One region of the Caballeronia sp. SBC1 genome, then DNA from elsewhere that is predicted to be linked to it. Evidence: predicted binding sites of a transcription regulator. Region 1 holds the regulator's gene; the other holds the start of a gene.
What was found. The regulator FliA, encoded in region 1, starts transcription of late flagellar genes. The targets are predictions, from matches to a motif close to CTAAAGTTTNNNNNNNNNNNGCCGNTA.
Positions count from the first base shown of each region.

Region 2: the regulator FliA is predicted to act here: its motif matches at 1,913-1,939, upstream of SBC1_RS00915 (flagellin).

Region 1 is NZ_CP049156.1:3,875,248-3,878,665, reverse strand. Features, by position in the region: gene SBC1_RS17365 (aromatic ring-hydroxylating dioxygenase subunit alpha) at 1-126, opposite strand, end outside; gene SBC1_RS17360 (diguanylate cyclase) at 452-1,543, shown strand; gene SBC1_RS17355 (RNA polymerase sigma factor FliA) at 1,575-2,306, opposite strand; gene SBC1_RS17350 (MinD/ParA family protein) at 2,337-3,269, opposite strand; gene flhF (flagellar biosynthesis protein FlhF) at 3,262-3,418, opposite strand, start outside.
Region 2 is NZ_CP049156.1:197,902-201,319, reverse strand. Features, by position in the region: gene rpsU (30S ribosomal protein S21) at 278-490, opposite strand; gene SBC1_RS00920 (aldo/keto reductase) at 843-1,790, opposite strand; gene SBC1_RS00915 (flagellin) at 2,041-3,418, shown strand, end outside.

The DNA.
Region 1 (3,418 bases):
GGCCGCCACATCGGCGCTATTACAGACCGGCAGCCATTCGCCGAGCAACGCGGTATCGGGCGCGGAGTGGGTGTCATCGGCGGCGTGCATGTCGCTAGGGGAAGAAGCAGATTCGAAGGGTTGCATCGGGCGTCGAAAAACCAGAGTAGTAGATAACGATTCAAGCACCGATTCGACTATCGGCCCAAACCACAATTCGAAAACAAGCCGCGCAAAAACGCAAACGCAAGCCGCCAAAACACCCTGGCGCGCTGCATGCGTGCTCTTCCGCTCGAAATCTATAGCAGCAAGTCAGCATTAATCCGCCAGAAATCTAGCGGAATCGTGCGATTTTCAGCCATTTTTCAACGACGCAGTACGATTGCGATTCTGCACTATGCAGTCACTGCAGAAAACGCGACATCAATCTGCACTTCGTGCATCGCCTTCGGGTTCCCTCAGGAGACTCAGAATGGGGCAGTCGAATGACCCCTTCCACCGGCAGCGTGGTTACGTGTGGTCGCCACATCTCGATCCGGAAAAAGAGCAGGCGACCCTCCGAGTCATACTGGGCGGCCTTGCGACGGTCGCGTACGCCGCGCTGGCGTGGTCGGCGCCAACGTCCGCCGCCATTGCCAGCTTCCATGCGCTCGCACTTTATCTGATCTATGGCGTGGCGACCCGGCTGATCGTCAGCAGAATGCAGCGGCAGTCGACTCTGCGCCTCGCATTCACAACGGTTGCCGATCAGGCTCTGCTCACCATCATTCTCGGCGCGGGTGGGGCGCTCACCTTGCCCATGCTATGGGCCGTCTTCCTCTTTCTGATCGGCGCGGGTGGGCGTTACGGCAAGCGTACGCTGGCGTTGTCGTGTGGAACGGCGCTGGCGGGAATCGTCGCGTTGTCCGTCTTGCAACCCTGGTGGATGATCAATCGGTCCGCCGCGCTCGGGATTGGCTTGAGTGTGCTCGGGGCATCAATATATCTCGCCGTGATGATCGGCCGGCTCGGCAGCGCGAACCGCGACCTTGCGCTCAAAGCCGGCACCGACCCGCTCACGGGATTGAGCAACCGCTACATGCTGGAACAGACTATCGGCCGGGCGGTGATGGCGATATCGACGGGACAGGAAGGCGCGACCGCGCTGCTGCTGATCGATCTCGACGGCTTCAAGGAAGTCAACGATACCTACGGCCACGAAGTCGGCGACATAGTGCTGCAAACTTTCGCGGCGCTGCTGGCAAGAAGAGTAAGAACCACCGACACGGTCGCGCGGCTCGGCGGGGACGAATTCGTCGTGCTGGCGCGGCACGTGACCGGCAACCACGCCGTGCAGACGGTGGCAAATGGCGTGCACTCGGTGCTGGCTGAAATGACGTCGGTGCAGGACCAGGCGGTGAATGTATCGGCGAGTATTGGTGCCTGCCTGATTTCGCCGGACCTGAGCCCCGGCTACAGGGATATTGCCGTGCTGATGCGCGCAGCCGATCGCGCGATGTATCGCGCCAAGGCGCTCGGCAGAGGCCAGACGGTGTTCGCCGAAAGCGCGGATTTCGAAACCTGATCGGCCCTGATCCACTTTCAGCAAACGGCCGTCAAGCCTCCACGCCCGACCACGCCTGTTCCCGCAACTTCGCCCGCAGCCGCGCGACGGCCTGGCTATGCAACTGGCATACACGTGATTCGCTGACTTCCATTACCGCGCCAATCTCGCGCAGATTCAGCCCCTTCTCGTAATACAGGCTCATCAGCAGCTTTTCGCGCTCAGGCAATTTATCAATGGCTTCAACCAGCGCCGAGCGCAAGCTGCCGTCGAGCAATGCGGAAAGCGGGTCGGCTTTATCGACGCAATAACGGTCGAGAAACGGCTCGTCATCCGAAGAACGGTCGAAGTCTTCGTAATAGATCAACTGGCTGCCATGCAGATCCTGCAGCATGGCCTGGTATTCAACGAGCGGCATGCTCAGATGCTCGGCCACTTCCTGTTCGCTCGCGGACCGGCCGAGATGCTGCTCGACCTTATGCACCGCGGATTCCACTTCGCGCGAGGTCTTGCGCATGCTGCGCGGCAGCCAGTCATTGGCGCGCAACTCGTCGAGCATCGCGCCGCGAATCCGCTGGCTGGCGTAGGTCTCGAACTGAGCGCCCTGATCTTCCTTATAGCGGCTGGCCGCATCCAGCAAGCCGATCATGCCGGCCTGAATCAGGTCGTCCAGATCGACGCTGGCCGGCATTTTTGCCACGAGCTGCAGTCCGAGCCGGCGCACCAGCGGTGCGTAGCGGGTCAGGACCTCGTCCTGTGACAGTTTTCCTTGGGCGTTATACATCGCATTCACCTTGTTCCTTCTCTTGCGGCATCACACGGACGCGGAGCTGCTCATCGCAAGCTGCATCAATGGCGTTTCGGTGCGGCGTACCGCGCCGGAGTTGATCGAGCGCTCCATCCCATGCTGCGTTTCCGCTCGCAAGGTCTGCACGGGCCATTCAAACTGCGACGCTTGCGGCATCGGCCAGTACTGCAATTCAGCGGCAATCTGCCGATAATCCCGGGCAGCAGCCGTCCCCGGAAAAGCTTCCACTGCGCAACGCGACAGCTCGTGCGCCCGCGCCACGCGCGGATCTTCAGCCACGCAACCCGCCGGCATGAGCTGCACCGCGAGATAGCGGCTGGCGACCCCGGCGAGGTTATCGAAGGCGAGTTGTGCATCGGCGCCGTTCTTCACGTGATTCACAACCACCCGGAACCGCCCGATGGCATGCGCGTAATGCAGGCGCTTGATGCAGGCGTACGCCTCGGTGATCGCGGCCGGCGCAACGCGGGTCACAATCACGAAGTCGTGCGCTTGCACGGCCAGGTTTGACAGCGCACCGCTGCGATCGAGCTGGGTATCGATCAGGACGATATCGGCGGGTCCGTCGAGCAGCACCCGGCAATGCGCGGCGTCCTGGCTGATGCGTTCGTCGCGAGGCGCGGCAATCACAGAAAAGCCGAACGGCGTGCGTGTGACGGCGTCCTGCAAGAAACGCTTGCCGGACAGGACCGCGCCGAGTGCGGCGTTGTCTGGCACCTTCGCGAGCCGGCTCACCGACAGCGCGTTCTGGCGCTCGTCGATCACCAGCACATCCTTGCCTTGCGCGGCGAGGGCGGAGGCCAGATTGACGACCGTCGAGGTATTGCCGGTTCCGCCTAATCCGCCTGCCGGGGCGCCGCACACCGCCACGACCCGGGAGCCGTTGCGTGTCAGCAGACGGCGCAAGCCTTCAGCCTGATCGGACACGAACTTATCCAAAGTGCACCTCATGCAGTTCGGTGGAAGCGCGCGCTGAGAGCGCGGACAGGAGCGGCGGCACGTCGTCGTCTTGCGGCACGAACGGCGAGCCGTCGCGCGGAATGCAGAACGCGCTTTTAATCAGGAAGCGCTTGGTCGCGACGTACAGG
Region 2 (3,418 bases), 330 kb from region 1:
ACGGGAATAACCCGCGCTCAGGCGAAGGCCTGCGAGGCCGGAATAACGACGAAAAAGAACGAGGAAGGTCCGCTCAGCCGGGCGTAGAAGACAGAAGTCCAGCCGAGACCACCAAACAAGCTGAGCCGCGAACCGAAGTAAAAACCAGGAAATAAAGCCCCGCCGTAACAAAACCAGCAAATCAGACCAGACAAGTAAAACGGCGATGCAACCCTTGCGGGCGGCATCGCCGTTTTACTTGGTGCAGCCTATCAATCAGGCTGCGACCTGCCAAGACTTAGTGAAGCTTCTTGGGCAGCATCTGGCTGCGCAGACGCTTACGCAGACGGCTGACTGCTGCCGCCTTCTTGCGCTTGCGTGCCGTTGTCGGCTTTTCGTACGACTGACGTTCGCGAAGTTCGGCGATCAGGCCGTTCTTTTCGATGGTCCGGCGAAAGCGACGGATCGCGACGTCGAACGGCTCGTTTTCTTTCAAAACAATAGTGGTCATGGATGTCCTAAATCGCTGATACGTTTTTCTGACTGCGCGGCGAAGCGTAACCTTCAAGGCAACGCCGCGCGCCGGCACTCCGATCGTCCACCCAACAACAGCGGACACGAGCAAAGCGGCCACGGAGGCCGGAAAAGAGAGAGGTGGGATTTCACCGCCGATCACGGCATGCGCAGTCTGTTGAAAACGAACAGCGCACTTCGGGCCGCCCGGCGTCGCTTAAAAATAGCTGCGCCATCGGGCAAAAATCTCGATTCGGGCGAGATGTTATCAGATCGTCGCCCAGTCGCCAACCCCGCAGCGCCTATTTGCGGGGTTGCAACCCCATGAACGCGCGCGTTTTTTGGCGATTTCAGTGCGGATTGCTGGCTTCGTCGAGGAGTGCGACGTCTTCAGGCGACAAAGTAATCCGGGTCGCGTGGGCAAGCGTTTCGAGCTGCTTGACCGATGTCGCGCTCGCAATCGGCGCCGTTACACCCGGCCGTGCGATCAGCCATGCAAGAGCGACTGCCGCCGGCTCCGTGTCATGACGATCTGACACTTTAACCAGCGCATCAACAATTCTCAAGCCCCGCTCGTTCAGATAACCCGACACTTTCGCGCCGCGGGCACTGTTCTCGGTATCGGCTTTGGATCGGTATTTTCCACTCAAAAAACCGCTCGCCAGGCTGTAATACGTCACAACTGACAACTTGTGCGCCTTAATAACCGGTTCCAGATCATTTTCATAACCTGCGCGATCATAGAGATTGTATTCAGGCTGAAGCACCTGATAACCGGCAATACCCTCTTTCGCCGATATCTTCAGCGCCTCTTCCACCCGTTCGCCGGTGTAATTCGACGCACCAATCACGCGCACTTTTCCCGCCGTAATCAGTTTTTGGTACGCGCCGAGCGTGTCCAGGAGCGGCGTTTTGTCGTCGTCCAGATGCGAAAAGTAGACGTCGATGTAATCCGTCTTCAGGCGTTTCAGCGAGTCGTTAACGGCCGCCTCAATATTCGCCGCCGAGAGCCCCGTCCGCGTGCTCAGCATGCCGACCTTGGTTGCCAGCACGATCTTGTCGCGCTTGCCGCTTTCCTTGAGCCACTTGCCAATGATCGTCTCCGACTCGCCGCCCTGGTGGCCCTCGACCCAGGCTGAATAGACGTCGGCGGTATCGATGAAATTAAGTCCGTGGTCGACGAAGGCGTCGAGGATGGAGAACGACGTACGTTCGTCGGCGGTCCAGCCGAATACATTTCCGCCGAAAACGAGCGGCGCGACTTTGAGGTCCGACGTACCGATAGTGCGGTGCTGCATGGTTGCTCCCGGGCTGTTGTGGACAAACACCTAATAACCGTTCGAAAAAGAATACCTGCGAATCCTTTTACCCGCAGGCAGCGCGCCGACCGTTATTCCCCCTACAAATCCTTACCTAAGTCCTCAAGTTTTTTTTTCATGAGCCGCTAACCCAAGTAGGCGGCCGGCTACCTCGCTCGGAACCGCCAGGCAACAGGACCGTGCAGTAGTAGCCAAAACAGCCCTTTTAGTTCTTTCAGGAGAAATCCAAATGCTTGGTATCAATAGCAATATCAACTCGCTGGTCGCTCAGCAAAACCTGAACACGTCGCAAAGCGCGCTGTCGCAGGCCATCACGCGCCTGTCGTCCGGTAAGCGGATCAACAGTGCAGCGGACGATGCAGCCGGTCTCGCGATCTCGAACCGTATGCAAACGCAGATCAACGGCTTGAACCAAGGCGTTTCGAACGCGAACGACGGCGTTTCGATGATCCAGACGGCATCGAGCGGTCTGGCGCAGATCACGTCGAGCCTGCAAACCATTCGTACGCTGGCTGTTCAGGCGTCGAGCGGCTCGCTCTCGTCGAGCGACCAGGCAGCACTGCAACAAGAAGTTGCCCAGCAAATCGCTGAAGTGAACCGCGTGGCGTCGCAAACGACGTACAACGGCAAGAACGTTCTGGACGGCTCGGCAGGTAACGTGAGCTTCCAGATCGGCGCGAACGTGGGCCAGACCATCAACCTGAACCTGTCGCAAAGCCTTTCGGCCGCGAGCATGGGTACGGGTCTTGTGACCAAGGGCGCGACGGTCGGAACGTTGACGGGCCTGAGCCTCACCTCCGCCGGTGCAGCGACGACCGGCACAGCCACACCGGCTATCACGACGATCAACGTTCTTTCTGATGGTAACGGCGGCTTCACGTTCACCGACCAGAACAACCAGGCATTGTCCTCCGCTGCATCGACGGCACTGTTCGGCGCGGCCACGTCTACCACCGGCACGGGCACGGCTTTGGCCCTGAACGTCGCAGCGACTGGCGCACTGGGCACCATGACCAGCGTGCCGGCAGCAGCCACGGCAGCTACGTCGTCGTCGGTTACCGCCCTCAATGCCGCGAACTCGGCCAACAACACGACCACGTCCGTCGCCTCAGGCACGTCGCTGGGTACGATCACCGGGCTCAGCCTTACGAGCACGGGTGGCTTCGTCGCCGCGGGTGAATCAGGCGCGACCATCACGTCGGTCAACGTGACCTCGAACGGCTCAGGCGGCTTCACTTTCGCCGATCAAAACGGCAATGCACTGAGCGCAGGAGCACTTTCGGCAATCGGTACGGTTACCGCCGCCACGGCCACCACGGCTGCCTCCTTCACCCTGGCTGGAACCATCGGCACGGCAACGACTGCCGCCACGACCCAGGGTCTGGCATCTGTCGCCGCAATCACGTCGACCAATGCCGCCAACGTGCCGTCGGATGTTGCCAACATCAACGTCAGCACGACGTCTGGCGCGAACGCTGCAATGGAATCGATCGACAACGCACTCGCCACGGTGAATAACATCCAGGCAACCCTGGGTGCGGCTCAAAACCGGTTCACGTCGCTGTCCTCGGCACAGCAAGCGCAATCGACCGACTTGGCCGGCGCAC